Regions from separate parts of the Mucilaginibacter sp. P5_A4 genome, predicted to be linked through region 2. Evidence: riboswitches for the same ligand, from Rfam matches in the RefSeq annotation. Region 2 holds a riboswitch; each other region holds the start of a gene.
The links. A riboswitch is a leader RNA that binds a small molecule or an ion and turns the genes downstream of it on or off. The one in region 2 is predicted to bind S-adenosylmethionine.
Positions count from the first base shown of each region.

Region 1: another riboswitch for S-adenosylmethionine. It lies ahead of AC1DQW_RS03015 (TlpA family protein disulfide reductase); the one in region 2 lies ahead of metH (methionine synthase).
Region 3: another riboswitch for S-adenosylmethionine. It lies ahead of AC1DQW_RS25745 (O-acetylhomoserine aminocarboxypropyltransferase/cysteine synthase family protein); the one in region 2 lies ahead of metH (methionine synthase).

Region 1 is NZ_JBFUKX010000003.1:22,896-35,155, forward strand. Features, by position in the region: gene AC1DQW_RS02975 (transposase) at 1-46, opposite strand, end outside; gene AC1DQW_RS02980 (AraC family transcriptional regulator) at 442-1,281, opposite strand; gene AC1DQW_RS02985 (NADP-dependent oxidoreductase) at 1,366-2,313, shown strand; gene AC1DQW_RS02990 (aldo/keto reductase) at 2,369-3,172, shown strand; gene AC1DQW_RS02995 (hypothetical protein) at 3,915-4,514, opposite strand; gene AC1DQW_RS03000 (hypothetical protein) at 4,541-5,584, opposite strand; gene AC1DQW_RS03005 (serine hydrolase) at 5,800-7,287, opposite strand; gene AC1DQW_RS03010 (lipase maturation factor family protein) at 7,471-8,877, opposite strand; SAM riboswitch class I at 9,362-9,473, shown strand; gene AC1DQW_RS03015 (TlpA family protein disulfide reductase) at 9,591-10,160, shown strand; gene AC1DQW_RS03020 (hypothetical protein) at 10,292-10,504, opposite strand; gene AC1DQW_RS03025 (SusC/RagA family TonB-linked outer membrane protein) at 10,531-12,260, shown strand, end outside.
Region 2 is NZ_JBFUKX010000001.1:174,448-186,707, forward strand. Features, by position in the region: gene AC1DQW_RS00735 (family 43 glycosylhydrolase) at 125-1,579, shown strand; gene AC1DQW_RS00740 (phytanoyl-CoA dioxygenase family protein) at 1,657-2,478, opposite strand; gene AC1DQW_RS00745 (AraC family transcriptional regulator) at 2,603-3,499, shown strand; gene AC1DQW_RS00750 (response regulator transcription factor) at 3,503-4,159, opposite strand; gene AC1DQW_RS00755 (sensor histidine kinase) at 4,203-4,877, opposite strand; gene AC1DQW_RS00760 (hypothetical protein) at 5,015-5,662, opposite strand; gene AC1DQW_RS00765 (hypothetical protein) at 5,681-6,178, opposite strand; gene metF (methylenetetrahydrofolate reductase [NAD(P)H]) at 6,589-7,545, opposite strand; gene metH (methionine synthase) at 7,678-11,367, opposite strand; SAM riboswitch class I at 11,527-11,637, opposite strand; gene AC1DQW_RS00780 (Bax inhibitor-1/YccA family protein) at 11,771-12,260, opposite strand, start outside.
Region 3 is NZ_JBFUKX010000070.1:9,039-17,208, reverse strand. Features, by position in the region: gene AC1DQW_RS25770 (acetate uptake transporter) at 18-608, opposite strand; gene gpmA (2,3-diphosphoglycerate-dependent phosphoglycerate mutase) at 715-1,404, shown strand; gene AC1DQW_RS25760 (hypothetical protein) at 1,524-2,009, shown strand; gene AC1DQW_RS25755 (homoserine dehydrogenase) at 2,112-3,323, opposite strand; gene AC1DQW_RS25750 (homoserine O-acetyltransferase family protein) at 3,323-4,378, opposite strand; gene AC1DQW_RS25745 (O-acetylhomoserine aminocarboxypropyltransferase/cysteine synthase family protein) at 4,467-5,786, opposite strand; SAM riboswitch class I at 6,028-6,138, opposite strand; gene AC1DQW_RS25740 (trans-sulfuration enzyme family protein) at 6,319-7,437, opposite strand; gene AC1DQW_RS25735 (hypothetical protein) at 7,529-8,050, shown strand.

The DNA.
Region 1 (12,260 bases), on a different contig from region 2:
TTAAACTATTGATAATGATTTGCTTGTGGCTTTCTGGCTGTAACAAAGGTTGCCAGTTTAAACACGTAGCTGTGAAAAATTCTATTCCCTGGTGCATTTCCTAATGTAAGGAATAAATAGAAAAGTTGCTTTGGTGTTTTGCTTAGTGATTGGGTTGCTAAAAGGCATACCAGAGGTGGTGCGGTGAAAACACCGACCACAGGCTGGATGAAGGGCATATCGAATTATCCTTCTTTTTAAACTCTGATTTTATCAATTTCCTTTCAGGGATTGTTATACATTTTATTGACTACTTAATAGTTGCGAAATAAACGAAATTGGCGAATCTATAATTAGTAGAATTGCTCATATACAGCGGGTGATTTTATTAAAGCTAAAGAAACAATTATCATAAATAACAAGATATTCGGGCCTAAGCCGGTTTAAAAGAGCATATTACCTTTATAGCCGAACCAACTCCCGATAGGCTTTTAATGTGTTGCCTTTTTGCTTTTTAAAGTATTTATTAAGATGGCTTACATCGGTAAAGCCAAACTCCTCGGCAATTTCATTTAGACGCTTGTCGCTGAATTTTAGGCGGTGCTCAATGAGCCTGGTTTTATACTGAGTGATATAACCTATCATGGTCTCCTGGGTGTGCTGTTTAAAATACCGGCCTAAATAAGCGCTTGAAACGCCAAAAACATCGCTTAGATTCTCAGTTTTCAGTTTCTCCGGGAAGTAGATGTTATGCTGTATATATTGCAAAATTTCAAGCGCCTTACTCTCCGTAGTAGTAGATACGTTTTCAGGCAGATATTTTGCAATGTTCCGTGCTATGATGATAATAAGCGTATTTATTAACTGGTGCACCAATTCCTGGTTATACAGATCTCTGGTTGTATTTTCCCGGTATATCGCTTCTACCAACTGAAGAACCAACGCTTTATCGGTTACATTTTTTAAGATGCAGCCGGGCTGGTGATTGGCATTTTGCAGGATGTATTCTAACCGGCGGATGTGCTCCATAGCGAAACCGCTGTTCCGGATATATATATCATTAAACTGCAAAAAGAAAAACTCCGTTGTGGTCTGAATATCAAATGAGTGGCAGTCGTCTGGCGTAAGGAGAAATAAGTGACCTGGCTGGTACTTAAACTTACTTTGATTTATACACTGCATGCCAGAGCCTGAACGTACATACACCAATTCAAAAAAGCTGTGTTTATGCTCAGGTTTAGGGCAAACGTCTAGCGTTGCGAAATTAATGGAATAAGACTGGTAGAGATTTTCCTTAAACATCCACAAATGTACCGAATTATAGAAAACATGTACTGTTTTAATCGCTTTTAATTAGTATATATTTGCTTTTATAATTAAAAAAATATGAAAGCAATAATTTTATCTGCGATAGGCTCTACTGATAACCTGAAATTTAAAGAAATACCTGTACCTGCACTGCAAATTGACGAGGTATTGGTTAAAGTACACGCCATCAGCATAAATCCGGTAGATGTAAAAACAAGAGGCGGCGCGGGTGTATTTCGTTATGGAAACATTAGCAAAGAAGCTGAACTGGTTTTGGGATGGGACATATCGGGCGTGGTAACAGAATCAAAGTCTCCTCTGTTTAAAGCAGGCGATGAAGTATTTGGAATGGTCAATTTTCCCGGAGCTGGTAAAGCTTATGCTGAGTATGTGGCTGCTCCGGCTAACCATTTAACGTTAAAGCCAAACAACATTACTCATCACGAGGCAGCTGCGGCTACGCTCGCGGCACTTACGGCGTGGCAGGTTTTAGTAGATCAGGCAGGCATAAAAGTCGGCGACAGGGTATTGATCCATGCCGCTTCAGGGGGCGTGGGCCATTATGCAGTGCAACTGGCGAAGCATCTCGGCGCTTATGTCATTGGTACTTCTTCAGCCGATAACAAAGACTTTGTGTTGTCACTTGGCGCGGATGAACACATTGATTATCAATCCCAAAGTTTGGAAGATATTAAAAATCCGGTTGATTTCGTGTTGGATAGCCTTGGTATAGAGAATATCCTTCGCTCGATAGATATTATTAAAGAAGGCGGTAGAATTATCAGCATCGTTAGTCAGTTTACCGATGAGGTGATGCAAAAGGTTAAAGACAAGAATATCAATGGAGGTTTTTACCTTGTTCACTCGGATGGTGACGATATGCAAGCTTTAGCTACACTTTTAAGTGAACGCAAAATTCATTCGCATGTATCCAAAGTCTTTTTATTTGATCAAATGGCTGCTGCACATAGCCAGATTGAAACCGGCAGAACGGTAGGTAAATTGGTGATAACCATTAACAATTAATACAAATAAAATGAATAATCAAAAATCAATGCTCACCTATAACCTAGGTGGTGATATGAAAGTCAACAGATTAGGATACGGCGCTATGCAGCTTAATGGCTTCGGTGTCTATGGCGAATCAGAAGATCGCGAAAATGCGAAACGTGTACTGCAGGAAGCGGTTAAGGCCGGAGTGAACTTTATAGATACTGCTTACGCCTATGGCCCTGAACTTAACGAATCACTCATTGGTGAAGCTTTATTTCCCTATTCTGATAATTTGATCATTGCAACTAAAGGCGGGGCAACTCTGGCCGGCCCTAACCAATGGGTCATCAACGGCGATCCTGAATTTATACACCAAAGTATTGAAGGCAGTCTGTCAAGGTTAAAACTAGATAAAATTGACCTATGGCAATTGCATCGAATCGACCCAAATGTACCTGTTGAAGATACGCTGGCACCGGTGGTAGACGCTGTGAATACGGGGAAAATAAGACACATCGGTTTATCTGAAGTGACAGTTGAACAGATAGAGCGGGTAAGTGCGATATTACCGGTAATCTCGGTTCAAAACCTTTACAATCTTGCAGACAGGCAATGGGAGGAGGTTGTGGCTTATACAGAACAGCAACAAATGGCATTTATCCCGTGGTATCCGCTCGCATCCGGGCCACATAAGGTTGCAGATAAAGTGCAGTTGATTGCTCAAAAGTATAAAGCAACTACAGCCCAGGTAGCACTAGCCTGGCTTTTAAGACGCTGGCCGCATACGTTGCTCATTCCAGGTACCAAATCGATTAGCCATATGTATGAAAACCTCGAAGCTGGCAATCTTGATCTTACAGAGCAGGATATTGAGATCTTATCAAAACATTAGGATTGATTGCATGGAAATGAGGTGCGAAGAACCTCCTGTTCGGGTTACCGTGCATCATCTTGCTAAGAATGGTTGGAGTTGAATGTTCTTGATCAGTTAGGATCAATTGGGTAGATGGCTATCTTGATAAAAATCCTACGTGTAATTCAAGATTTCTTTAAAATAAGAGTATTTATTGGGAACAGCGTAAATTAAATAGTAGGGTTTGTTGCGGCTTTTATGATCACTTTCAGCTACACGCTCTGGATGGGAAATATAAACGGCGTGGTACTTGTGTTCATGTTATGTTGTTTTAAATGGTTATTTGTAATAGTCTTTTCCCCGGATATTACTATGATCAGGCATGGGTAGCGCGGACCTTAATCCATTTCTGGATAATCGGTATAACCTTGTTCGCCCCCGCTGTTCGAAGTCTCAGACTTCGAACCACTATGCCTGTAGTCTCCGACTACAGGATAACTAAAACAAACAATCAACATCAATGATCCCATCAATACCTACATAATTGGATGCGCTTGAATAGATGTAATCTTCGGCGCGGTATACCATTCCTGTCCTACGGGTTACTGTAGTTGCAAACTACTGGCATAGGCGTTCGGAGAAAATCGAACAGCGGGGGTGATGTGGTGAAAACACCGACTGCAGGCTGAAGCCAATAGCCAATGGCAATTTATAAAAAGACCTTACAGTAAAAAATCAAGTGGCCCTCCAGTCAGGAAAGCCACTTGGTTAGTCTTAATAATTATTTATTTTTCCCGAATTGTATCGCAATACCTACATAGATAAAGCTGAACGGGTCGTTTGAAACGTTCGATGGCAAATTGGTTCTAAAATATGCCGCCGCTCCAACCTTCGGAAGTAGGCTCAGGCCAGTTCCCAAAGGTAATTTCACAAAATTGAATTCGAATTTTGAACTCACTAACTTACCCGCATTGCCATAGCTTGTATGGTTCAGATTGACCTCGAGGCTTTCATCAAAGTAGAATTGGTCTTTTGCCGCAACGTTATCATCGTAAGGTAAACCAAAAATCTTGTTGATAAGATATTTTGGATAGAGCGTTATTCCCCCACCTACAGAAACAACATTGAGCCTTGGATTAGCATTTTTTCCAGCCATTGTATTATAATTTCCAATGGCATTGAGGGATACAAATTTCCCTAAGGAAAACTCCCGCCGTAAGCCCACAGAATAATACGTTTTGAGGAGATTATGTGTGTAGTCATTTGGCAGACCAAACCTGTTGATCACGCTGAATTCCGAACGCAATTCCTTATAATTACTCTGCGCCTTACATTCCATTCCACTTACGATTAACACGAGGCAAACCAGATATTTAAACATATTCAAATTTATTAAATTATTAGTTTCTAACTAAGCGCCCATTTCCAAAGGTTCGATTTAGCAATTTTGTCATATCCCCATAATGCACCGCCAAGCGCATCGATTTGTGCGAAAGTATTCTGACCATTCGAATTTGAATCACCGAGTGCCGTTATTACCAGACCGGCAACACCGCCTACTACAGCAGCACCAACAATCACAACAGCACTTACTACAACCGCGGCTACAACCTTGGCAACCGCTTTCACGATTTTTACGAGTTTGCTGAAAAAGCCATTAACATGTATAGCATTTAGCTTATTAAGCGATTGACTTGCCAGTTGTCCACCAGCCGATACGGAACTTCGGAAATCAACTGCATCCACGAGTTGACTGGCGTTGTAACTTGCTGCCAGAACGACTATCTGCTCGCTCGGGGTCATTAACACCTGGTTGCCGACATTCGACATGTATTCGTTAAAAACGGCAGCGGTTTTAACCTTCACCGAAGCAAAGATAGCATCCTCACTGAAATTAGTGGTATCGCTTGTGCCATCAATGTAACCACCGACTTCGCTTGTCGCAAGCGTTTCGAGTTTTGCAGAAAGATCGTTGACGCTTCCCTGTACAGCAGAGGATGCTTGTGAGGCAGTCATTAATCCACTAATATCAAAATATTGGTTTAGGTCGGAATTTACTTTTTGCGATAGCTCGGTTGGAGCTAAAGTTTCAACGTCGGCAGCTGTTGTAAGAGGCACCGGATTATATGCTGTTTGAACCGCTGTGGCCGGAGCAATGTATGCGGCTGCACCGTCTGTGCCATACGAGTCCGTCATGTATTCCTGCCCGTAATTTTCGTTGTCTGGCGCAGCAACAGCATTGATACCAAGTTTACCAATTTTTTCAAGCTTCTTGGCTTTTACAAACGTAGCGAAGCTTTTGATGTTCTTAGTGATGGCATCCTTGTCAAGACTTGCTACCTTGTTAATTTTGTTCGTTTGATTGCGGCTTTCTTTTTTACAGGCAAAAAGGGACGTAACGAGAAGTGCGGCGGCCACTGCCGTCACCCTAATAGTAGAGGTTTTGTTCATTGTTTACGGTTTAGAGTTTAATATTATTTTTTATAAAGATATGCATAGAAAATTACTTTTTATGCTATAATTAAATATTATTTAATCAAAATGAAATTATAACTATTTAAAAGAAAAGCAAATGTACCTTCAGTCAAAATAATATCTATTCAGTCTGTGGTCGGTATTTCAAGCTGTGGTCGGTATTTTCCGGCTGACCGGGAATGAGCAGTTAATTATTCTTTTCCTAATTTCTTTAAATGCTCAACGGCATTGCTGCTTTTAGGATCAAGTTCAAGCGCCCGATTATAGTTTTTAATAGCCAAAACTTTGTTTCCCATATGCTCATAGGTTTCGGCCAGGCTATCATAGGTATTTGAGCTTGCAGGGTAAAGACTTACATTTAATTTAAATACCTCCAGCGCCTTTTCTTGTTGGCCCATGTTTAGGAATTTATAACCCAATGAATTCATTTCTCCCTCCGACAATTTAAACAAATGATCGTGTTTCTTTAAATCATCTGCTACTTTAATTGCATTTTCAAACCCATATTTGTTTAAAGTATCAAGCAGGGTATTGGCAGCAGCAGAAAATCCAAAGCCTTCCCTCGAACGCTGGGCTGCGTTAAAATAAACCTCATTATAAGTTGTTTGGGCCATATCAGCTATCAAATCTTGCGCCTGATTGTCACTCTCATTTGTAAGTATTACGATACCGTAGTTTCTTTCGGGGTAGAGATCAATAAAACAGGAATGGCCAAACGTGCCTCCCGATGTCCATATTTCCCTTTTACCGTCAAAGCCTGCTTTTGTGAACCAGTTTAAACCAACTGCAACGCTTTCGGGGTTTCCCCAGGTGGGTTTATGGCTCATAGTTACCACGGCATTTTTCTCTTCAAGCTGATACTTTAGATACGCGATCATATCTGTCAGGGATGATTTTAGTCCCCCTGCACTTCTCGCGTCCCTCGGGATTTCAGGCATCAATATGCCGTTTCCGTTGTAACCCTTGGCACAGAGTGCTTGTTTTACTGTTGGTACGGTAAAAAAAGTACTTTCCATTTTTAAGGGCCCAGTTATATATTTTATGAGGAGGGAATCATAGCTTGTACCATAGATATTTTCGAGTAAAAACCCTAACAGTTGGGCTGCTGTGTTAGAATGTGCTGAGTTTAATCCGGGTTCTTTAGTCAACTTTACTGCATGAAGCGCTGTAAAAAATTGAGCTTGTGTAAAGGCATCATGAATTTTTTTAATCTCAAAAATTTGTGAATCGGGACTCATCGTTTTAAAAGCAGGCATTTTTTCGGGAAGGTTATCCGGAAGGCCCGAGGTTAAATTAGCTAAATGCTGCAATTGGATGGGTTTGCCATTATATTCCAGATTGGGATAGTTTCCTTTAAGATATTTCCGGATATCATCGCTTAAACTAACCTTTTTTTCAACTACAGCCTGCGCCAGTAATATGCTGGTAAATGTTTTGGTAATTGATCCTATTTCGTAAATTGTTTGATCGGTGGGGGTATCGTTTATATTTTTTTGGGTGTTGCCGAAATTGTATCGATAAGTTTGGCCGTTTATAATGATTCCAACAGAAAATCCAACCCGTTTTCCGCTTGCCATAAAAGTGCTTGCAGCATGTTTTACCGTAGAGTCGATGTTTTGAGCACTTACCAGGTTACCGGTGTAAATAAACAGGGTAAATAATAGTAATAATTTCTTCATTCCCTGCTACAGTAAAATCTATGCCAAAATATTAATTAGCTAATAATCAGTATAGTGTAATCGATGGATTAAAAACCTTTGTGATGAAACCGAACACCCATAGTTCGCTTTTAAATTATTTTGAGCTTTCCGGTCAGCCTGGAAACACCGCTCACAAGCACGCCTGCCATTCTATCCATTAATTCAGGGCGTCCATCCCATACCTTTTACATATTCCACCAGGCGCGGATCATTTGTTGAAGTTGGTGAAATCCATAGGCCGATCTGTTCGCGATTCCACCAAAGGCCCTGGGGATTGCCTGGCTTCGCGAATGTATAACGATACAGCACTGCCCGGATATACCGCGGCGGCCCGGTGGGGAAGGGGTTGCCCGCAAACAAACTTATTGCACCGGGATCGTTATGAAGAAGCTTCCATACCAGGTTATAGGTCCACGGATATTGATCGGCGGTCGACATGGCGGCAAACCACATTTGCCAGTCTAAACGTAACTGGTAGGGCGCTATTTGCGGCGACGGCTTGTTAAGCAGCACCGGCAGGCCTTTGTAGATGTAAGGTTTCCAGTTGGCTTTGTCGTTGGGTACCTGGTCCATCGTTCCTTCAAATACCACGTTCAAACGTTCCCGCCCTACAGATCCGAATGCGCCATAGGTATTTACAAGGTCCAGCTGGTCGAAGGAGGAGTTCATGACCTGCCCCGGGGATAGCAGGTTCAATGCAGGCTGGATGCTCAGGATGGCAATTAAGCCGGCAACTACCCATGAGGTGGTGAGCATAGGTTTGGATTCTTCGGCGCCCCCGGCCGCAGCTTCCGCCTTACGAACCAGTATGCCGGGAAGAACCCTGGCCCAGAAGCTGTCATCCAAACAGGCCAAAGCCGGAATAATGGTAAGCCAGTTTAAAAACGAAAGATTGCCGCTAAGTATAATACTAACCTGGAATAACACGATCACCGTTCCCGCGATATGACGCGCAACCTTTGGCCCGAATACGAACCATGGTGCTATCAGCTCGCCAAGCCAATTGAACCAGATGCCGGTCTTCAGCATTATCCGCGGCAGAAAATGAAACCACCGGCTCAGCGGGCCGGGAATAGGTTGTGTTTCGAAATGGTAGTAGAGGGCAGTGCCATTACGCCATATTTCATCCCCCCGGTATTTGATCAATCCCGAACCCAGCATAATGCGGAAGGTGAGCCAACGGAATAAAATGATAATGGGCAGGGGAGGCGCATACCGTGGAAACGGGCGCAGGCTGAGCAGCGGGCAGAGGAAGATAGCCAGAAAGCCGGTTTCGTTAAGCTGGATCTCCCAGCCGTACCCATACCAATCCTGCCCCAGGTGAACAAACGACATGTACAGAAACCAGAGTACAGCAAGCAGCGGCGCATTGGCGTAGCCTGCCACTACTACGCATGAAAGCACAAACCCGATCCAGGCGGCAGTTAAAAGCGCGGCATCAGAATGCCAGAGCCAGAAGAGCGACGGCAGCCGTACAAACCCCGCCCCCGCCGACCCCAGGGCAGCGCTCACCTGCTTCAGGTAAATCTCCAGGGGAAGAAGTCCATGAGAACCGATCAAAGGTACCACCTGGTTGATGGCCACCAGGAAGGCAACAGCATACACTACCCCCAGTAGCCGGAGGATGACAAAGCGCGTAAGCCAGTAGCTGGGAGGGGCGCCCGGCATCCGAAAAACGCCGCCGGATCCGCTGTCCATTTTGTTTCCCGGTTCCACTTCCATTTACTTAGTTGCTTTTTGCACATTACTTAATAATAGTACAACATTCCTCAATAATAGTACATTAATAGTAGTATATAGTTTGTTAAAATTTATCCTAAAATCTAATAATTATCGCGGAGTCCGAAAGGTGGTTGCAAGGAGTCTAAAAGGAGTGTGGTGGGTGCATAGCGTGGCCTCCCGAAGGGCGTAATAAGGTATTACAGGGAAGCAAAAATAAGGAGGTGCTGTCAGCTGGTGCCAGTGTTGAAAATAAATGACAATTAAATTATACAATGTCTATGTATTTAGTAGAATATATTCTACATTTGCAGGCGAAATAAGTTCTTTAATTTAATTATCAAGAAAGACTGAGGGAAAGGCCCGATGATGTCTTAGCAACCTGTAAGCCCATTGTTATAAAGGTGCTAATTCCTGTCCGCTGTAAAAAGCGGAAAAGATAATATCCGCAAATTATTGCGCAGCTTATGGCTGGTCGTTATGCCTTTCTCTCCAAAATTTCCTGTTTAATTAGATTTCTGAAAATTTCTGCCTGCATAAAATAGGCATTAAAATTTACAACTATGAATATTAAACATCTACTAATTACCTGCTCGTTTTTAATAAACGCACTGTTTGTCGGCGCACAAACGGCAAAACCAGCCGATAGTGCATCTGTTGACCGTGGCTATATTGTAAAAGTTGGCGACCAGGCCCCTGCCGATTTTGAGCTTGTATTGGCCGATGGCAGTAAAACGTCATTAAAAGCGTTGCGTGGCAAAGTAGTTATCCTGCAGTTTACTGCCAGCTGGTGCAGTGTATGCAGGCAGGAAATGCCTCATCTTGAAAAGGACGTATGGCAAGCCTACAAAGACAAGAATCTGATCCTGATAGGGGTAGACCGCGATGAACCCCTTGAAAAGGTACAGCACTTTCAACAGGAAATGAAGATCAGCTACCCATTGGCGCTTGATCCGGGGGCTAATATTTTCGGGCGTTTTGCCAATAAAAAAAGCGGGGTAACCCGTAATGTAGTTATTGATAAAGATGGGAAGATTGTTTACCTCACCCGTTTGTATGACACACAGGAATTTGCATCAATGCTAAAAGCAGTAGATGCGCTGGTTAACAATAAAACTGCATCTGTAAACTAAATAAAGGCTTAAAGCTAAATAGTGATTTTAACTTTGTATTTAAACTGACCCTGTTACCATCTATATATCAAATTGTTATGAAAACAACAAGAACACCTTTCCAAAACGTACCCCCTGCCAGTAAATTGGTATCATTTTCCTCCGCCTCTGTTTACCTGTATATGCAGTGTATGCGTTGTTGCTGTTAATTTAATGGCAACGGTTATTAGCCCCATGCCTGCTGCAGCTCGCAGCATTTGCTTATAACCAACACAATCAATAATGAATTTACCGGCACTATAAAGTATCCAGCGGGGATTGTTTTGCCCAAAAAGCGCTGCTGACTGGCTTTGCTGTGCCGGCAACAAAAACTAATTAATCATTAACCATCATGTTAAAAAATTACAAATTTTTACTGGCAATTCTGTTGCCCTTTTTTCTCATCCAAGCGGTTGCGGCGCAATCTGTTAAAATAAGCGGGGTGGTAACCGCCAAGTCAGACGGCCTGCCATTGCCTGGCGTTAATATCTCTGTTAAGGGTAGCACAACCGGTGCTCAAACCAATGCTGATGGCAAGTTCAACATCTCAGCCAATGTTAACGATGTATTGAAGATTACCTATATAGGTTTTGCAACACAGGAGATAACGGTAAGGCAAAATGAAATCAATTTACAGATCATATTACAGGATGCACCTAATTCTCTTAACGAGGTTGTAATCACGGCGCTTAATATTTCTAAAGACAAGAAATCACTGGGTTATTCTGTTCAGGGATTAAAATCAAAGGACATATCTGAGGCTAAGGAGACCAACCTGGTAAACGCGCTGGCAGGTAAAATTGCAGGTGTACAGGTTACCAACAGCCAGGGTGATATGGGATCATCCCGCATCATAATTCGTGGCGAAACCTCTATAGCCGGTAATAATCAGCCGTTATTTGTGGTAGATGGTACTATTGTAGATAACTCCCAGTTCCTGGGTACAAATGGTTCAAGGGATTTTGCCAATGCCATAGCCGATCTTAACTCCGAGGATATTGAATCTGTAAGCGTACTTAAGGGCCCAAACGCGGCTGCGCTTTATGGATACCGGGCTGCTGCGGGTGTTATCCTTATTAAAACCAAAACTGGTAAAAGTTCAAAAGGATTGGGTATCACTATTAATTCAAATACAAGTTTCTCCAATCTGCAGGTTTTGCCCGATTACCAAAATCAGTATGGTCAGGGTTCAAACGGTAAGTTCAGCTACGTGGATGGTAAAGGCGGTGGCGTAAATGATGGTGTCGACGAAAGCTGGGGGCCGGCTCTTGACGGTTCACTTATACCACAGTTTTATTCAAACGGGCAGGCTGTGCCATTTGTGGCGCATCCCAATAATGTGAAGGATTTTTTTAAAACAGGTGTAACCCTTAATAATGGTGTAGCGCTATCCGGGAGTAGCGATAAGGCTGATTACCGCCTATCCTACAACAACCTGCATCAAACGGGTGTTATTCCAAATACGTCACAGGGCAGAAATTCGTTTTTACTGAACTCTACCTTCAGGCTTAGCCCTAAATTAACAATAACTACCATTGCCAATTACATCAAAGATGATGCAGATAACCTGCCTGGGGCAGGTGGCAGAAGAGCTACCAGTACTATGCTGCAGTTCACCTGGTTTGGCCGCCAGGTTGATATTAATCAATTGAAAAACTATAAGGATGCCAATGGCAATACTTTTAACTGGAACAACAGCTATTATAGTAATCCATACTGGCTGGCTTATGAAAACACCGTTGGTCAGCACAAAAACCGCATTATAGGTAGTGTTGAGTTAAACTATAAGATCATCGAAGGTTTATCGGCCAATTTCCGTACCGGTACTGATTATTATAACGACCGTCGTAAAATAAAAGTAGCCTATGGTACCAACGGAACACCGTTTGGTTCGTACGAGGAAGATGCCTATAGCGTAAACGAAACCAATACCGAAGCCCGCCTGCAATACACCAAAAAGATCAGTAATGATTTCTCATTAGATGTATTGGGCGGTGGTAATATCAGCACCATAGTAAATGAGCAAAACGACCAGGTAGCACCCAAGTTGGCAGTCGCTGGTTTATATACGCTCAAAAATTC
Region 2 (12,260 bases):
TTATTTAATTATAATTGTTAAATAAACACTAATAATTACTTGCATGTAAGTTTGCAGTTTCTCCAATTATAGACGAAGCCGAAAATCTTAAGAGTAGGCACCAACCAATTTTATCTATTTTTTTATGAAAAGAAATTTTTCACTGGCCGCGCATTGCAAAGTTTTAGCGGTAGTAACAATTATGATGGTACTAAGCTGTAAAAAAAATGAGCGGGTCAAAACCATCGCCGAAGTGGAAACTACGGCAACAAGTAAAACTAAAACTATAAATTCTTTAGCAGGCGCCACTGGTATTCATGATCCTTCAACTATAATTAAACGTAACGGGGTTTATCATGTTTGGGGTACAGGCAACCAAATATATCATCTTACCTCAACTGATTTAATAAAATGGACGGCAGCTTCAACCGTATTCGCTTCGGGAACATGGCCCAGCTGGATAAATTCATATGTATCTGGCTTTGGAGGAAATTTTTGGGCCCCCGAATGTGTATACATGGGAGGCAAATATTATATGTATTACTCTGTTTCGATGGGTGCAAAGCCTTGCGCAATAGGGGTAGCAACCAGTACCGACTTAATTACATGGACAGACCAGGGGATGGTTGTTTACTCTGATAATAACACAGTTTATGGCTCCATTGACCCTGCGGTATTTGCAGATGCCAGTGGAAATTACTGGATGACATTTGGATCGCACTTAACCGGTATCTGGATAGCTCAGATAAATCCTGCTACAGGTAAAAGGCTTAACAGCACTGTTAAAAATATAGCCGGCAGCAGCAGTAGCGAAAATGAAGCATCGTACGTGATCAGGAATGGCAGTTATTATTACCTGTTTTATAATAAGGGCATTTGCTGCAACGGCACCAGCAGCACCTATTACGTTCAAATGGGCAGATCAACCAGCCCTAATGGTACCTATGTAGATAAAAACGGTGTAAACCTGCTTAGCGGCGGTGGTACTACGGTATTAAGTACTTCGGGTAAATATATAGGACCCGGGCAAGTGGGCCTTTATTCCGAAAACGGGTATAATTTTGTCACCTATCATTATTATAGCGGCGATAATAATGGTACGCCGACGTTGGCGGTAGGTAATATGGGTTGGTCTGGCGGCTGGCCTTTTATTACGCAAGACTGGATTGCCGCTGGTCGTTTTAAAATTATAAATAATAACAGTGGTAAGGTTTGGGATGCGTGGGGTTGTACAGGGGCTTCACAACAGGCTATTGCACAAGGCACCAGTAACGGGCTTTTATGCCAGCAATGGGACTTTACAGCACTTGGCAACGGCATTTATAAAATAACATGTGTACAAGGCGGTTTGGCTGCAGATGTTACCAATTGTAATGCGGCAAACGGCGCTCCGTTAGATTTGTATGCCTACCTGAATAATAATTGTCAAAAGTTCAATTTAGAAAGGGCCGCAAATGGCGGTTTGGTATTTACATCGTTAAATGGCAACCGGGTAGTAGAGGTACCCAATGCTTCAACTGCCGATGGCGTTCAGCTGGCATTATATGATTATAATGGCGCCACCTGCCAACAGTGGACATTAGGCACCGCCGGCCAATAAAAACCGCTTATTTAAAAGCGCAATACTGAATACTAAAAAGACTGTACTCTTGATAAGAGACAGTCTTTTTAGTAATACTATAGCAATTTCGGATTAAGTTTTGAATCTATCAGCCCACCAATTGGTTTACCCTTTAGCCATTTATGGTGATCTTTTTTTTGCCATTCGTTTTTATATGGGGTAATGCGCGCTCCATCAGCCACGTAAATAACGGTCATCACCTCGCGCATTTTATTGGAGTTGTTACCGGGCGCGTTGTGTATAGTAAAACCACGGTGCCAGGTGGCATCGCCAGCCTTCATGTTTCTTGCGCGACTTATCGGGAAGTTATTATCTTTCACATAGTCGTCAAATGCAGATTCCGACTCGTCTGAGATTTCATGGTTAAAAACGGCTCCCTTAGTATAAGAGTTTGATGCAAAGGTGAGCATACCCATATCTGCATCAATATCAACCAGCGGCATCCACATGGTTACCGTATTATTGGTATCAATTGGCCAGTAATATTGATCCTGGTGCCATGGGGTGGGGCCACCCCACGCTTCTTTAAACAGGGCCTGGTCATGATAAATTCTTACATTTTCAACCCCCATGAGGTCGGCGGCAATTTTGGCCAGTCGTTTAGCAAACACAAACCTTTTTACATCGGCATCAAGCGTCCACAGGTTCATGATCTGTAAAAAAGCCTTGCCGTAAGTATCTCTGTCTTCCAGTTTGCGTTTCTCGGTATTATACCTATCGACAGCGCCAACAATTACAGGCCTGTAAGCTTCTATTTCTTCTTTTGAAAGTATGTTTTGAATCAGGGTGTGCCCCTTTTCCCGGAATTCGTGAATGCTTTCTTCCGGTAATTTTATAAAATCGTCCAGCAGTAACAGATCAGAAACCTTGGTATTCATATTTTTTTAGTTTATATTCAAAGTAAGTTTAACTTTAGCCGATAAAAAATGAAAAGAATGGTGTAATTATGGATTATTTTATCCGTAACTTAACATATAAATAAATTCTACGTTAAAATATGCAATGATAAAGGCATCGTACGAAGTTCTTCAGCCCTCAAGTAGTCAATCATTCTTGGTCAGAAAATTTGATAAACTGGCATTTGATGCCCCTTATCACTTTCACGAGGAATATGAGCTAACCTGCATTATAAAAGGAAGCGGCAAGCGATATGTTGGCAGCCACATGGAAGATTTTGTATCTGGCGATGTTGTGTTGCTTGGCCCAAACCTGCCGCATTGCTGGAAACTGGAAGCAGGTGATTCAATAGCAGCCGAAGCGGGAGCAATAGTGATCCAGTTTAATGATGCTTTTTTAGGAGATGATTTTTTTAATAAGTTTGAGTTGCAGCATATCAAAAGGCTTTTTCAACAAAGTGGCTGCGGCATTTCATTCCACTCAGATACCCAGGTTGAGGTTAAGCAGCTTTTGTTGAACCTGGTAGAAGAAAAAAGTAATTTCAGGATACTTATAGGCTTATTGGAAATACTGCAGCGCCTGGCCTCATCAGATGAGTATATTTTGCTCGATCAGCACCGTATTGTAGCCGAGCGCTTATCTGCTGAGCGGGAACGCATACACCCGGTATTTGCTTACTTGGTTGAGAATTTCAGAAAACAGGTATCATTGGATACGGCCGCAGGTATAGCCAACATGACCACAAATGCTTTTTGCAAATACTTTAAAAAAGTAACCCGTAAAACATTTATGGAAACTATAATTGAATACAGGCTCAATTATGCCATTCAGCAATTGGTACAAACAGACAAACCCATATCAGAAATTTCATATGAAAGCGGCTTTGGCGATGTTTCACATTTTTATAAAATGTTTAAAGCCAAAATGCATCTTAGCCCCCTTAATTACCGTAAAAAGTTTATGCATAACCTAATCAGCAGCGCCAAAAAGTTATCGGCTTAAAAATCAGGTTACATTAATGATGCCGCGTTTAATAGCGTAAATAACCAGGCCAACCAGGTTTTTTGAACCGGTTTTTTCAAATAAGCGGGCGCGGTAGCCTTCAACGGTACGTACACTCAGGAAAATCCTATCGGCTATTTCCTGGTTTGAGCATTCCTGGCAAACCAGTTTCAGCACTTCTATCTCGCGTTCATTAAGGTCGGCTTTATTTTGAGTTACACTTTCGGAGTGATCATTGCCCATCAACTGTTTAATAAGGGTGATGGATAAGTGTTCATTAAAATAAAAACCCTTATTATGTACGGTAGATACTGCTTCGATAATCTCTTCAGGCTCGGCATTTTTAAGCAGATAGCCCGATGCCCCGGCCTTCATCATATCCACAATATACTTATCCTCGTTAAACATGGATAGCGCCAGTATCTTGATGTTTTTATAATGCTGATGAACAGCTGAGGCCGTTTGGATGCCGTCCATCTCGGGCATTTTAATATCCATCAATAGTACATCTGGGGTTTGGGTTGTTAATAAACCCATCAATTCTTTGCCGTTTGATGCTTCAAGTATAAGGTCAAAATCTTCGCAATCTTCAAGTGTGGCTTTTAGTCCATTCCTGAAAATTTTATGGTCATCTACTATACCTAATTTAATTGTACTCATTGATTAACAAATAGTTGGATAAAGATAGATTAAAGATACAAAACTATGTTATTTTTAATTTAATAGTAGTAAGTGTGCCGTTTAACGGTTTGCTGTAAATATTAATTTCGCCGTTAATGAGCTGTACCCGGCTTTCAAGGTTTTTAATTCCAAAGCCTTGCGTTACTCCACCCTGGTTAAAACCTACTCCGTTATCCTTAAATTCCATCACCATATAATTGCCCTCCTTATTTATAGACAGGTAAATAACAGTGGCATCAGAGTGTTTAATGGCGTTGCCAAAAAGCTCCTGCGCTATGCGGTAAAGGGCAAGTTCAATTTCATGTGGAAAGCGCTGATCGGGCATGTTTTTGCTAAACTTCACCTTAATGTGAGTGTTTTGCTCAACCTTACTGCTCAGGGCTTCAACAGCCACAAGTAATCCATAATCGGTAAGTACAGGGGGCAAAACATTGTGAATAATATTGCGAATCTCCTGAATGCATTCATCAGTAAGCCTGCGGGTATCGGCCAGCAGGGGCTGGGTTGTTTCACTGATGCAGTTTTTATCAAGCCTGTGCAAATTAAGTTTTATAGCCGATAATACCTGCCCTACACTATCGTGCAAATCCTCAGCCAGGCGTTTGCGTTCGCTTTCCTGGGTTTCAAAAACAGCAGCCATCAGATCGCTTTGCCTTGCATCATGCAAGGCCCGCAATTCAAGCTGGTTCTTTATCATTTTACGCTGATAAATAATCACGAAGAAAAATAAGCAGGTAATCAAAACAACCACTACCAGCGTACCGATTATTAATATCGGGATTAAACCGTTTTCTGTAGCTGGCAAAATGACCTTACTGATTTTTAATGTCGGACTCAAGTTGTTTTTTGTGGCTTGCAAAGTAATCCTATTGAATATATAACGTTGGCAATGATATTGGTTATACTGAATATAACATAATAGTCAGCCTTATCTTTATCGGGTATCTGGCTAAAAAGCATAAATAGAAAAATATTTACAGAAGAATAAACCAACACTCCAGCATTGACCCAAAATAAACCTTGTTTTTCTATTTGGATAAATTTTTGCGGATTTAGCAGTTGGTAAAAATAAACTAACGACAAAATAATTAGCAAAATACTAGATGCGGTATTTGATATTGTTGGATACTCAAAAATGTTCCTGGTATTATAAAGCACTATTAGCATTACAATTGTCGAAAAAACTAATGTAATTTTCTTAAGTACCGATTTTAAAAACGAGTTATAATATATGACGCCAAAAAACACAATACTTGTAACTACACTAACGTGAAGTAATGGTATTGTGTTTAATGGGGTCTTGCTATTTTGACCAAGATTATAGGCTAACCACATAGTAAAGTCAAAGGCCCCGGATATCAATAAATACAGAGCTAATATTTTCATCAGCTTATCTAAATGCTTATAGTTATAAATTGTAGCGAGTAACGGAAATACAGCCGATAAAACAGAAATATTACTTAATAGCAAACTTATAAGCATGGTTAGCTCAATTATTAATTACGATTGGGTTAACACATTTTGAGGACACCCTGCCGTGCCAGGGCATGGCATAGCCTGCTCTCCAACTAAATAAGTTGAGGAGGACGCTGCTGCCAACTTTAAAGATTTTAATCCAACATGTCCAGATGGTGTTGATATCTTCCCGCTTTTCATATCGGGTAGTTGATCTTCGCCGTCAGCTGTTACCCCTGTGATAATGAAGTGTTTTTGGCCTTTAACATTAGCAAAAACGGATAAAATAAAATTGCTTACCGATACCCAGAATTTTTGCCATCCACTAAGGTTTTCATCATTAGCATAGTAGATACGTATGCCCATGCAGCCATCCTGTTGCAGGATATGGTTAAGGATTTTGTTGCCGAAAAATTGCGAAACAGTGTCATTGGGATGCCTGTGCCGGTGATTTCGTGTCCACTGAGCTGCAAGTTCAAGATCGATTGCGGCTCCTTCTTCGCCGGTGATTGGGCTGGTGTCCCTTGTTGGTTTTGTTTCCATGATTGAATTTAATGAGGGTTAGGAATTAATTTGGATAAAACTAAGATTAATAAGTTATTAATTCAACAGGACAACATGCCTTAGCCGAAATACAAGCCTGGGTTTGCTATTATAAGTTGCTCATTTACAATAATTAGTGTTTTTGATTGCTTGTTTCACCGGGTATATATTGCGTATTTCTACGCAAGCGAAACTGTATTAGTACGTTTTATATACCGAACGATCACAAGCTTATAAAAACAGTAGTAGCAACCTGTTTAAAAAGGCAGCTTTCACCATGGGTTCGTGCTTGATGACCAACAAAAAGTTGAAATCATTATAGAAACAGGAAAAGCATGTATGTTTAAACAAAAAACGATGCACTTATTTAAGAACATCGTTTTTTGTTTATACGGATATTTAAAAACCGATTAAAAAATCGCTTCAGCTATCCTTTTAGTCGGCCCGGCATTGCTCATAGTATAAAAGTGTAGTACGGGTACGCCAAAGGCCATCAGCTCGCGGCATTGGTTTATCATCCACTCCACGCCGATATCCTTTACATCCTTTTCAGACTTGCAGCCATTAACCGCATCGCACAAGTCTTCGGGCATATCAATATGGAAAGTTTTGGCCAGGTTAATCAGCTGCTTTGATGTGGTAACCGGTTTTAAGCCCGGAATAATAGGTACGGTAATGCCATTGGCCCGGCAATTATTTACAAAATCGAAATACTTCTGGTTATCAAAAAACATCTGGGTAACAATAAAATTGGCGCCCATATCCACCTTTTGTTTCAGGTATTTAAAGTCGGTTTTAAGGTTTGGTGCTTCAAAATGTTTTTCAGGATAACCGGCAATACCGATGCAGAAATTGGTTTTCAGGCTCGCATCATTATGCTCGTGGAGGTAAATACCATTGTTCATATTTACCACCTGTTGCAATAGATCAGTAGCGTAGTTGTGTCCGTTTGGAGTTGGCACAAAAGAGGCATCACCACGGCGGGCATCGCCACGAAGTACGAGTACATTCTCGATCCCTAAAAACTGTAGGTCGACTAAGCCATTCTCAGTTTCGTCCCTGGTAAAACCTCCACACAACAAATGCGGTACGGTATCAACCTTATATTTATTCATGATAGCTGCGCAAATAGCAATGGTGCCGGGGCGTTTGCGGTAGCTTAGTTTCTCCAGCAGGCCATTATCATGCTGCTTATATATATAATCCTCGCGCAGCGAAGTAACATCAATAAACGGCGGCTTAAATTCCATCAAAGGGTCGATGGCATCATAGATTCCTTGAATGCTTTGACCTTTTAGTGGCGGGATAAGTTCGAAAGAGAATAGTGTTTTGCCTTTTGCGTTAGCAATATGGTCCGTTATCTTCATTGTTAATTATGGTGCGGGTTTCTTATTATATCCGTCATTGCGAGGCACGAAGCAATCCCCGATTTGCAAGTCCGCTCTGTATAGTTGGGGATTGCTTCGTGCCTCGCAATGACGGTTTGTTGTGTGTTATTATCAATAATTTATATTTGGACCAAGCCAGCGTTCTACGGTTTCAATATCCATATTCTTGCGTACAGCATAATCTTCAATCTGATCCTTGCTTATCTTCCCCAAACCAAAATACCTTGCCTGCGGGTGCGCGAAGTAGAACCCGCTTACCGCCGCAGCCGGGGTCATGGCTAAGCTTTCAGTCAGGTACATTTTAGCATTATCTTCGGCCTTTAACAATTCAAATAAGGCAGTTTTCTCCGTATGATCCGGGCAGGCGGGATAGCCTGGTGCCGGGCGGATACCCTGGTATTCTTCCTTGATCAGTTCGTCGGCATTTAGTTGCTCGCCTTTGCTGTAACCCCAATATTCCTTGCGCACCAATTCATGCATTTTTTCAGCAAAGGCTTCGGCAAGGCGGTCTGCAAGTGCTTTGGCCATAATGCTGTTGTAATCATCATGGTCGGCCTCAAATTCTGCAACCAGTTCGTCGCAACCTATACCTGTAGTCACGGCAAATCCTCCAAAATAATCGGGCACACCGCTTTCTTTTGGTGCGATAAAATCCGACAGTGCATAGTAAGGGTCGCCTTTAACCTTTTCGGCCTGCTGACGAAGCGTATGGATGCGGGTTAATAAAGTAGTACGGCTTTCATCTGTATACAGTTCAATATCATCCCCAACACTATTGGCCGGCCAAAAACCAATCACACCATTGGCGTGTAATAGTTTCTGATCTACAATTTTCTTTAACAGCTCCTGTGCATCATCAAAAAGCTTTTTGGCTTCATCGCCCACAAACTTATCAGCAAATATTTTGGGGTAGCTGCCGCGTAGCTCCCAGGTATGGAAAAACGGTGTCCAATCAATATAGGGAACAAGCTCTTCCAGTGGGTACGATTCAAATACCTTAGTGCCGGTAAAGGTTGGCTTTGGCGCAACATCACCGTCAAGGCTGATCTGGAAACGGGCCTGCCTTGCCTGCCCGATAGTTACAAAACGCTTATCCGACTTTTTATTCAAATGCGCTTCGCGCGATTTGGCATATTCTTCCTTAATGTTCCGGATATAAGCATCTCTGCCCTCTCGATTCATCAGGCTGCTACAAACAGTAACGCTGCGTGATGCATCCAATACGTGGATGGCAGCACCGGAGTAATGAGGATCAACCTTAACTGCCGCATGGATGCGCGAGGTGGTAGCCCCGCCTATGATGAGCGGAATAGTAAAACCTTCACGTTCCATTTCCTTGGCAAAATGCACCATTTCATCCAATGAAGGGGTAATCAGGCCACTCAGGCCGATAATGTCTACGTTTTGTTTTTTTGCTTCCTCGATGATTCTTTGGGCCGGTACCATTACGCCCAGGTCAATTACTTCGAAGTTGTTACAGGCCAAAACTACGCCTACTATATTTTTACCAATATCGTGCACATCGCCTTTTACGGTGGCCATCAATATTTTACCGGCATTGGCACGGCTTCCGCTGGAGTCTTCTCCGGCATCAATAACCCTTTGTTTTTCAAGCTCGATAAATGGCAGCAGGTAAGCCACGGCCTTTTTCATTACCCGGGCTGATTTTACCACCTGTGGCAAAAACATTTTGCCGGCGCCAAACAAATCGCCTACTATGTTCATGCCATCCATCAATGGGCCCTCAATAACCTCCAAAGGTTTATCATAAGCCAGGCGCGCTTCTTCCACATCATGATCCAGGTATTCAATAATGCCTTTTACAAGTGCGTGCGATAAACGCTCCTGTACGGTTCCCTTGCGCCATTCTTCATCGCGCACTACCTCTTTACCTTTGCTTTTAATGGTATCGGCATACTCTACCAGGCGCTCGGTGGAATCATCTCTGCGATTAAGCAATACATCCTCTACCAGTTCGAGCAGGGTTTTATCTATTTCTTCATAAACTTCCAGCATCCCCGCATTCACAATTCCCATATCCATACCTGCTTTAATGGCATGGTACAGAAATGCCGAGTGCATTGCCTCCCGCACTACATTGTTTCCCCTAAACGAGAAGGAAATATTACTAACCCCACCGCTTACTTTGGCGTGTGGGAGGTTCTGTTTTATCCAACGCGTGGCTTCAATAAAATCAACCGCGTAGTTGTTGTGTTCTTCAAGGCCGGTAGCAACAGTTAATATATTAGGGTCGAAAATGATATCCTGCGGAGGGAAACCGACCACGTTAACCAATATATCATAGGAGCGTTTACAAATCTCGGTACGGCGCTGTAATGAATCGGCCTGGCCGGTTTCGTCAAAGGCCATCACTACTGTGGCAGCGCCATAGCTTAATATTTTGCGGGCATATTCAATAAACTTTTCTTCGCCTTCTTTTAGGGAGATAGAGTTTACAATACCCTTACCCTGGATGCATTTTAAGCCAGCTTCGATAACCGTCCATTTAGACGAATCTATCATGATAGGCAGTTTGGCAATATCAGGTTCGGAGGCCACCAGGTTCAGGAATTTTACCATTACCGCTTCCGAATCAATCATACCCTCATCCATATTGATATCTATCACCTGGGCACCGCCCTCCACCTGTTGCAGGGCAACAGCTAATGCGGCTTCATAATCCTCGGCTAAAATAAGTTTCGAGAACTTTGGCGACCCTGTGATATTGGTACGTTCGCCCACATTCACAAAAATACTTTCGGGCTTTATGGTAACGGCTTCTAAACCGCTCAGGCGCAAATCGGGTTCAACTTCAGGAATTCTTCTTGGCGGGTATTTTGCAGCCCGTTCGGCAATACACTTAATATGCTCCGGTGTAGTGCCGCAACAGCCCCCCACAATATTAACCAGCCCGGCTTTAATAAAATCATCAAGCTGATGCGCGGTTTCATGCGCGGTTTCGTCATACTGACCAAACTCATTTGGCAAGCCCGCGTTGGGATAGGCCGAAATAAATACGTCGGCTTTTTCAGAAAGCTCAGCCAGGTGCGGACGCATTTCTTTAGCACCCAAAGCGCAGTTTAATCCTACCGAAAGCAGGTTGGCATGGCGTATCGAGTTCCAGAAAGCTTCAACAGTTTGCCCTGATAAAGTACGACCTGATGCATCAGTAATAGTACCCGAGATCATGACCGGCAAATGCTTACCCGATTCATTCGCATAACGATCTATTGCAAACAGGGCAGCTTTGGCGTTAAGGGTATCAAATATGGTTTCAACCAGTAACAGGTCCGATCCTCCATCAACCAGGCCGCGAACCTGATCGTAATAGGCGTTAGCCAGGTCATCAAAAGTAACGGCACGGTAACCCGGGTCGTTAACATCGGGCGATAAAGACGCGGTACGGTTGGTTGGCCCAACAGCACCAGCAACAAAACGCGGTTTTGATGGATTTTTTTTAGTGTATTCGTTGGCTACTTCGCGGGCAAGGCGTGCGCCTTCGTAGCTCAGCTCATAAGCCAGTTCTTCCAGCTTATAATCGGCAAGCGAAATTATTTGTGTGCTAAAGGTATTGGTCTCGATGATATCTGCGCCGGCATCCAAATATTCGGCATGAATAGCTTTAATGATATCTGGGCGTGTAATGTTCAGCAGGTCATTATTTCCCTGAAGATCGCTGATATGATCTTTAAATCTTTCCCCACGAAAATCCCGCTCGGTAAGCTGGTACCGCTGTATCATGGTACCCATAGCCCCGTCAATTATAAGGATTCGTTTTTCTAATTCTTTTCTAATGTCCATTTTGGTATCAAGTAGCGAGTATCAAGTATCAAGTACGGGAAATTCCGGTGCTTGATTTTAAATTAGCCATAGCACAAAACAAAAATGTCTTGATACCTGATACTAACTACTTGATACTTAAAAAACTTATTTCGAAAAGTCGGGTGTTATATTGACTTTCGCTTATCTTTCCCAGGGCCGTATGGCTTGCTGAGTAGAATGTAGCACCTTGTGAAGCACAGGTTGCTAAGACATCGCAGGGTCTAATCCCTCCGTCTTTCTCCATAAGCAATGCAAAGGTGCATAATAAAGCGGTAAAATGCAATAGTGCATAACCCTTCAATCTGTATGGTGCGTAAATTTATGTGTACAAAAAAAGCCGCCATTGAAGGCAGCTTTTAATAATACATGTTTTGCGGGGTTATTATCTTCTTCTGCCAAATAAACGCAGTATCATCAGGAAAAGGTTGATAAAATCAAGATATAGCGTTAAGCCCCCTAAAAGCGCCATTTTGCCGGCCGAAGCATTGCCATACTCAAGGCCTGCACCAATGCGCTTTAGCTTTTGAACGTCATAAGCAGTTAAGCCTACAAAAACGGCTATACCAATGTAGCTAATAATGTATTCCAGTTGGGTGCTATGCATAAACATATTAAATAACGATGCAACGATAATGCCCACTAGCCCCATAATCATTATTGAACCGAAATTCGTAAGGTCCGTTTTAGTAGTATAACCAGCAACTGCCATAATGCCAAATACAACAGATGTGGTAATAAATACGCCGAGCACAGAACTTGCTGTATAAATTATAAGGATATAGCTTAAGCTAACGCCCATAATTGCCGAAAAAGCAATAAACAGTAATGCAGCTACACCGTAAGATAAGCGATTGAAGCCAAATGAAATAATT
Region 3 (8,170 bases), on a different contig from region 2:
AATTTAGCAACATTATTTTAAACCTTTACAGGGCCAATAGGTAATACAACACGCCCGTAAACTTCATTAAGCACATTGGCAATGCCGGTATATATGGCAGATGCGCCGCAAATAATGCCTTCATAACCAGCCAAATGTTTAATTGTCGCATTTCCGGTGGCATCGCCGGCTACTAATAAAAAGAATAGTATAGTTAATGATCCAAATACAAACTGGAGTGCCCTGTTTAATTTTAGTGTACCAAAAAACAATAGTAAAGTAAAAACACCCCATACACTTAAGTAAGCGCACATGGCACCTTCTGAAGCAGCTGTAGCCCAGCCTAATTTGGGCATAACAATAAGCCCGACTAACGACAGCCAGAAAAAGCCGTAGGATGTAAATGCGGTTAGCCCAAAAGTGTTGTTCTTTTTAGCTTCAATAACACCGGCTATTACTTGCGCCAGGCCACCGTAAAATATACCCATGGCCAGTATCATACTGTTCATTTCAAAAAAGCCGGCGTTATGAATGTTTAATAAAACGGTGGTCATACCAAAGGCGCAAAGCCCAAGCGGGGCGGGGTTGGCAATACCATCCTTTACAGGAACAGGTGTAGTTGGAATCATAATTGGTTTAGCATTAGTTTGGTTTATAACGCAAGCTAATTGAATTATGAATATTTTACAATTTTTTTTACAACTCGCGGCTTACATTTGCGTTAAGTAAATACCTATGCAAAAAATAGTATTGATACGCCACGGTGAAAGCACCTGGAACCTCGAAAACCGCTTTACCGGCTGGGAAGATGTAGACTTATCCGAAAACGGTTACCTGCAAGCCCATAAAGCAGGACAGATCCTAAAAAAGAACGGCTACAATTTTGACGCCGGTTTTACATCATACCTGAAACGATCAATAAAAACCATGCATTTTGTGTTGGAGGAGCTTGATCATTTATGGATCCCGGTTGAAAAATCATGGCGACTGAATGAGCGCTTTTATGGTGCCTTACAAGGCATGAATAAAGATGAAGCCGTAGCCAAATACGGTGCCGAACAGGTGCTGAAATGGAGGCGCGACCCCAATGAACATCCACCAGCTATAACCAAAGACGATCCGCGATATCCGGGGCACGACCTACGTTATAAACATTTGACAGAACGTGAATTACCATTAACCGAAAATCTAAGCGAAACAATGGACAGGGTTTTACCCTTTTGGAATGAAACTATTATAAAAGCCTTGCGGCACAACCAAAGGGTAATTGTGGTTGCCCATGGCAACAGCCTGCGCTCGCTAATAAAATATATTGATTGCCTTAGCGACGAAGAAGTAACCCAACTGGAAATTCCTACAGCTACGCCCTGGGTTTATGAGCTCGATCATGGATTAAAACAGATAAGGCATTATTATTTGGATTGAGATTACGCTGTCTCCTTTAATGAAACCCCAGGACTACGCTTCTTCTGCAATCAGCTATTCAATATGTGCCGTATTTGTTTATATTCGTTGCCATTATAAACCATATCATAAATTAAAAAATGAAGAAAGCTGATATTTATGAAATAACCATAAAAATCCTGGGTATTTACCTTTTGGTATCCAATTTATCTAAAGTGCCCGGCTTTTTTACATTTTTAAAAAGCTTCGGCGCTATTTCATCAGCCGATCATCCCGGGGAACAAATGAATTTGTTTTGGCTGAACATTGCAAACTTTGTGCTGATGCTGGCACTATCTCTTTTCTTAATTATTGGCACCCGGTTTATTACCCGTTTGGTAACCAATACAGCCGACAGCAAGGAAAATGTAAAACTGTTTGCCGATAGAAAAGTGATCTATGAAATAGCGCTGATCATCATCGGTGGGTTGCTTATTGTTAATGCCTTACCCGATTTGCTTTACCGTTTATACACTTTAGCAAACGTTAGCGATCAAAACTCGGCAATATCATCAGTAACAAAAATATTTATTGGTATTATGACTGTGGCTTATGGAAAACGGATTGCCGTTTTTTTTGCTAAATAGGGATACTAAAAGAAAAAATAGAAATAAAAAAGACTCCGATCCGGAGCCTTTTTTATTGTTTAAACAACAAAGAAAATTTGCATAAAAACTTCGCTTGTCTGTTTATGCCGATGCTAAGCTAACACCCGTTAGCTGACCGGCAAAGGCAACAAATGCCTTACTATCGGATATACGGATTTGATTATCTACCAGGTTTTGCAAATTCACTTTTCCTATAACAAACTTATAACTACCTGAATAATAGCGTTCCTGAATATGTATAAATTGCAATGCATCAACTAAACTCTCGTCATCATACCTTAAATAGATATCCAATTCAATATTATTAGTGAATTGTAGATCTGTTTTTTCCTTGGCTTTTTTATACTCATACTGATAGCTGTAACGCAGTGCCGCTATATCAGACAATACGGCCGAGCCGGTAGGGTGGCCGCCAGCTCCCTTACCAAAGAAGAATTGCTGATCGGCAAAAGCGGCCTGTACCGTTACACCGTTGTATTCATATTCTACATTGTATAAAAACTCGGTTTCATTTACAAATTTTGGTAATACAAACAGGGCTACATTTCGCTCATCCAGTTCCTTAGCTACAGGAACTAATTTGATCTTCAGGTTTTTTTCGCGGGCATATTGCAGATCCTGCGCTGCCAGGTTTTGAATCCCTAAATTGAAAACCTTGTGTGGTGGAATAACAACTCCGTAAGCATGTGCGGCGGCAATAACCAGCTTGTATTTGGCATCAAAACCACCAACATCACTTGTTGGATCGGTTTCGGCGAAGCCAAGGTCCTGCGCTTGTTTCAGGGCGCTGTCATAATCCAAACCTTCAATAAATCCTTTTGAAAGTATGTAGTTTGATGATCCGTTAAAAATACCGCTTATAGAGTGCAGTAATTCGTTGTCATAATACTCCTCCAGGTTACGGATGATGGGGATACTACCGCAAACCGCGCCTTCATATAGGAGGGAAGTTCCATATTTATGTTGAAGCTCTATTAATTCTTCCAAATGCAGCGCGATCATTTTTTTACTTGCCGATACTACATTTTTTCCGCTGCTTAAGGCTCTTGAAACAATTTCGAAAGCGGCTTCGGTATCGTTTATCAGCTCAACAATGGTGTTTATTTCCGGGTTGTCGAGCAATTCATTTTTATCAGTGGTAAAAAATTCTGCCGGTAAGGTGCGCTTTTTATGCGGGTCTTTAATAGCGAATTTTACTATTTCGATGTTTAAATTTTTAGTTTTGATGATATCATATAATCCCTGCCCAACTACTCCAAATCCAAATAATCCTATACTTAACTTTTTACTCATTACGCTGTACGTTGCAATTCTATAATTTTTCCTTTTACATCGGTTTTAAAAAACGATGTGATAATATTTGTCAATGCTTCTGTTTCAATTAAAAATCCATCATGGCCATAAAACGAATCCAGTTCGGCAAAGGCCGATTTTGGAATATGCCTGAACAGGTATTCCTGCTCCTCAATGGGAAATAACACATCTGATTTTATGCCGATAACCAGGGTACGCGCTTTGATAAGGCTTAGCGCCTTTTCTACACCATTACGGCCACGGCCCACATTATGCGAATCCATAACTTTGGTTAAATACCAGTAGCTATGCGCATTAAAGCGGTTTACTAACTTTTGGCCTTGATAAGCCTGGTAGGTAGATGCCTTAAAATCATCTGTTTTGGCATCTGTTTCTTCCTGTTGAGTTATGCCATATGTTTTATAAGTACGATAGGAGAGCAGGGCAATGCTGCGCGCGGCTTTCAAACCATTGAGGCCACCATCAACAGTGTTATTATGAAAAGTAGGATCGGCACTTAATGCCAAACGCTGTGATTCGTTAAATGCTACTCCCCACGGAGAATGGCGGGCATTGGTAGCTATCAGTATCAAATTTTTAATCCGCTCGGGCTCAATAATTCCCCATTCAATAGCTTGCTGGCCGCCTAATGAGCCACCGATAAGGATATGAATATTACCTATCCCAAGATGATCTGCCAAAAGTTGATGTGCTTTTATAATATCCCTGATAGTAAACTGCGGAAAAGCCTGTAAATAAGGCTGTCCGTTTGCCGGGTTAATACTTAAAGGGTTGGTTGTGCCATAAGGCGAACCCAGGATATTGGCACATACTATAAAATGCTCTTCGGCATTAAATTTATTACCTGTGCCTACAAAACCTTTCCACCAATCATAAACATCCGAATTAGCGGTTAGGGCATGGCATACCCATACCACATTATCTTTTGCTTTGTTAAGCCTGCCATAAGTATGAAAGCCTATCTCCAGGTCATGTAATTCCTCACCGGATTCAAGGCCGAATGGTTGAGTGTACTTAAATATTTCTGTGTTCATTCTTTTGTCTTGTTATCGCGGGTGCAGCTGATTTTATTGTCAGCCGCAGCCCGTAACAACTTTACTATATCACTTAAAAAAAACTATACTATACTAATTGGGCCGATGCCCTTTTTATTTTGGCAAATGCCTGTTCAAAATCTGCTTTAATATCATCAATATGCTCAATCCCCACCGCAACGCGTAACGAATTAGGCCTCACACCTGCCGATAACTGTTCCTCATCAGAAAGCTGCTGATGCGTAGTTGCAGATGGCTGAATGATCAATGTTTTTGCGTCGCCAACATTAGCTAAATGACTTACCAGTTTAAGATTATCAATTAGTTTACCGGCATCTTCTTTATCGCCGTCTATCTCAAAGGATAACACCGCTCCAAAACCATTTTTAAGGTATTTTTTAGCCAGTTCATGATAGGGTGATGATTCCAGTCCCGGATAGTTAACTGTTGCTACCTGTGGATGCTGGTCGAGCCATTTGGCAAGCTCCAGTGTGTTATCTACATGGCGCTGTACACGCAATGAAAGGGTTTCTAATCCCTGGATGTTCAACCATGAATTAAATGGTGATTGCGAAGGGCCAAAATCTCTAAGGCCTTCCACACGGGCACGTATTATAAACTGAATGTTACCAAACGGGCCGCCAATGCCAAATACATCGGCAAATACCAAGCCGTGGTAACCTTCAGACGGCTCTGTAAACTGCGGAAACTTGCCATTGGCCCAGTTATAAGTACCGCCATCAACTATTGCACCGCCAATGCTGGTTCCATGACCACCTATCCATTTGGTTGTTGATTGTACCACCACACTTGCACCATGCTCCAACGGGCGAAACAGATAGCCGCCTGCTCCAAAAGTATTATCAACTATCAGGGGCAGATCGTGCTTTTTAGCCAGAGCGCCTAACTTATCAAAATCGGCAATGGTAAAGCCTGGGTTACCTATGGTTTCCAGGAAAATGGCTTTGGTTTTGCCGTCAATGAGGGCTTCAATACTTTCGGCGGTATCATCTTTGGCAAAACGCGCCTCGATGCCTAAGCGCTTAAAGGCTACCTTAAACTGGTTATAAGTACCGCCATATAAAAATGGTGAGGTAACAAAGTTGTCGCCAACCTGTAATATGTTATTTAATGCAATGAATTGTGCTGCCTGGCCCGATGCCGTAGCTAATCCTGCAACACCACCCTCTAAAGCCGCTATACGTTTTTCAAAAACATCGGTAGTGGGGTTCATTAATCGGGTATAAATATTGCCAAACTCCTTTAAGGCGAAGAGGTTTGCACCATGCTCGGCACTTTTAAATACGTAAGATGTGGTTTGGTAAAGCGGCACGGCGCGCGCACCTGTAGTTGGGTCAACTTCCTGGCCGGCGTGTAGTTGTAAGGTTTCGAATTTTAAGGCAGACATAGTTTTAAGTTTTTGAAGGTTATAATTAAATTTTTGATGTTTGAATGGTTAGCAAGCTGATAAATTGTTTACCAGTTTTACAACACGTATATTTTCAGGGATTGAAAAAAGGAACGTATTAAAGCATCAACAGCAGCAACACATACAAATACCGCTATTTAAGCTAATACGTTGTATGTTACCGTTTTGGGTATTAAAAATGTTGCTTGTAGTAATTTTAATTAAACTTTTCATGGTTATAAATTTATATTCCCCGGTGTTATTTGCCGGGACAGGAATTGGCACCTTCTTCAAAATTGAAGGGTTGCCAGCGGGTCATTGAGCCTGATCTCTCGCCGCTTCTTTATAAATCAATACCCGAACTATGCGGAGAATTGATCGACTATAGTGGTATCGCTACCAAATAATGGTCCAAAGATAAGCGGATATTTATTTAAATACCAAATTAAATTTTTATTTAGATTATAGACTGTTGGACAAAGGAGCAAGGACCCATGGCATTTCTGTCCTTGCTCCTTCATCTTTTCATCTTTTATCCATTCAAAGCCTGCTCCAAATCGGCCACCAAATCATCAATATGTTCCAGCCCAACCGATACCCGTAATAAGTTAAACGGTGTTTTAGTGTCGGGGCCTTCCATGGTTGCACGATGCTCTATCAAACTTTCCACACCGCCAAGGCTGGTTGCCCTGGTAAATATTTTTAGCTTGTTGATGATATTGTGGGTATCGTTCTCATCGCCCTTAATTATAAAGGATAGCATTCCGCCAAAGGCAAGCATTTGGTCTTTAGCAATTTCATGCTGCGGATGTGATGTTAAACCGGGATATAAAACCTTTTCTACTTTGGGATGGTACTCTAAAAATTCAGCTAATAACTGCGCATTGTTTACATGTGCTTTAACACGGTATGGCAGGGTTTTAATGCTGCGCGCCAGCCAAAAGCAATCGGTTGGAGAGGGGATAGCGCCACCCATTTCCTGCACCTGGCGTATTTTTGCCCACCAATCGCTTTTTTCGGCGGTAATTAACGCTCCGCCCATCAGGTCGCTATGCCCGCCAAAATATTTTGTGGCCGAGTGCATTACCATATCGGCACCTAAGGCTAATGGCTGCTGGCATATCGGTGTTGCGAATGTATTGTCAACAACAACTTTAAGGTTTTTTGCTTTCGCGATAGCTGCCACCTTTTTAATATCAGTAATTTTAAGCAGCGGATTTGACGGTGTTTCTATCCAGATCAGGCCGGTTTCGGGCTTAATGTGCTGTAATAATAGTTCATCATCGTTAACATCAATAAAATCGAAAGTTAATATACCGGCAAACAGGTTTTTAAGCTGGTTGCGCAGGCCGTGATACATATCATCGGGACAAATAATATGGGTACCCGGTTTAAGTGATTGAAATACGGCCATACCAGCGGCATTGCCCGATGAAAATGAAGCAGCATCAACACCACCTTCTAATTGGGTTATCACATTCTCCAGTAACGAACGATTTGGGTTTGATGACCGGCTATAGATATGCCCTCCCGGAAAGTCGCCATCCATACCACGCTCAAACGTGGTTGACATAACAATAGGCTGTATCACAGCTCTTGATGATCCGTCAATATGGTTACCCGCGTGTATGGCTATAGTTTCAGTTTTCATTTTGTATATGTTATAAACCAAAGTAAATAAGATTATTTGTGATTTGCTGTAGCGATAGGCGTAAATATCACGTAATTATTAAAAAACACCTATGAAAAACCTGTACCTGCTTACCATTATCATCGTACTATCAGCCTCAGGCTGCCAAAAAGAAAACATTGCCAAACAAAGCGAATATGATACCAGCTATAAAGCGTGGTTAAGCTTTAAAAGCAACGCAAAAAACTCCTATTGGTACACAACAAGTTTTGGCTCGTGGACAGGTTTTGGTGTTACCATCAAAACAGGCGTCAGTAATGGTAAAGTTGTTTCGCGCGATTACATCCGGATACAATCACGCAATGATGGTACCAACAAAGCCGACACAGTTAAAGCCTGGCATGAAGATGCCGCTACTATAAATACACATCCTAATGATGTCGCCGAAGCACTTACAATAGATGCCATATATTTAAAAGCCCGCACCCAGTGGCTTAAAGTTGATGCAAAAAGCAACGACATTATATTTGAAGCAAAAAACAATGGTTTAATATCAAACTGTGGTTATGTGCCTCATGGCTGCCAGGATGATTGCTTTAACGGAGTTACCATTACAACGATAACAGCCTTGTAGGCTAAAAGCCAAAAGCTCAAGGCATAAAGCTTTTGAAATATGGCTATCTGTCTTAGGCTTCTTTCCGCTCATAATCTGATTGTCAAGAATGACTTCCGCTTTAAGCTTTCCGCCTTGAGC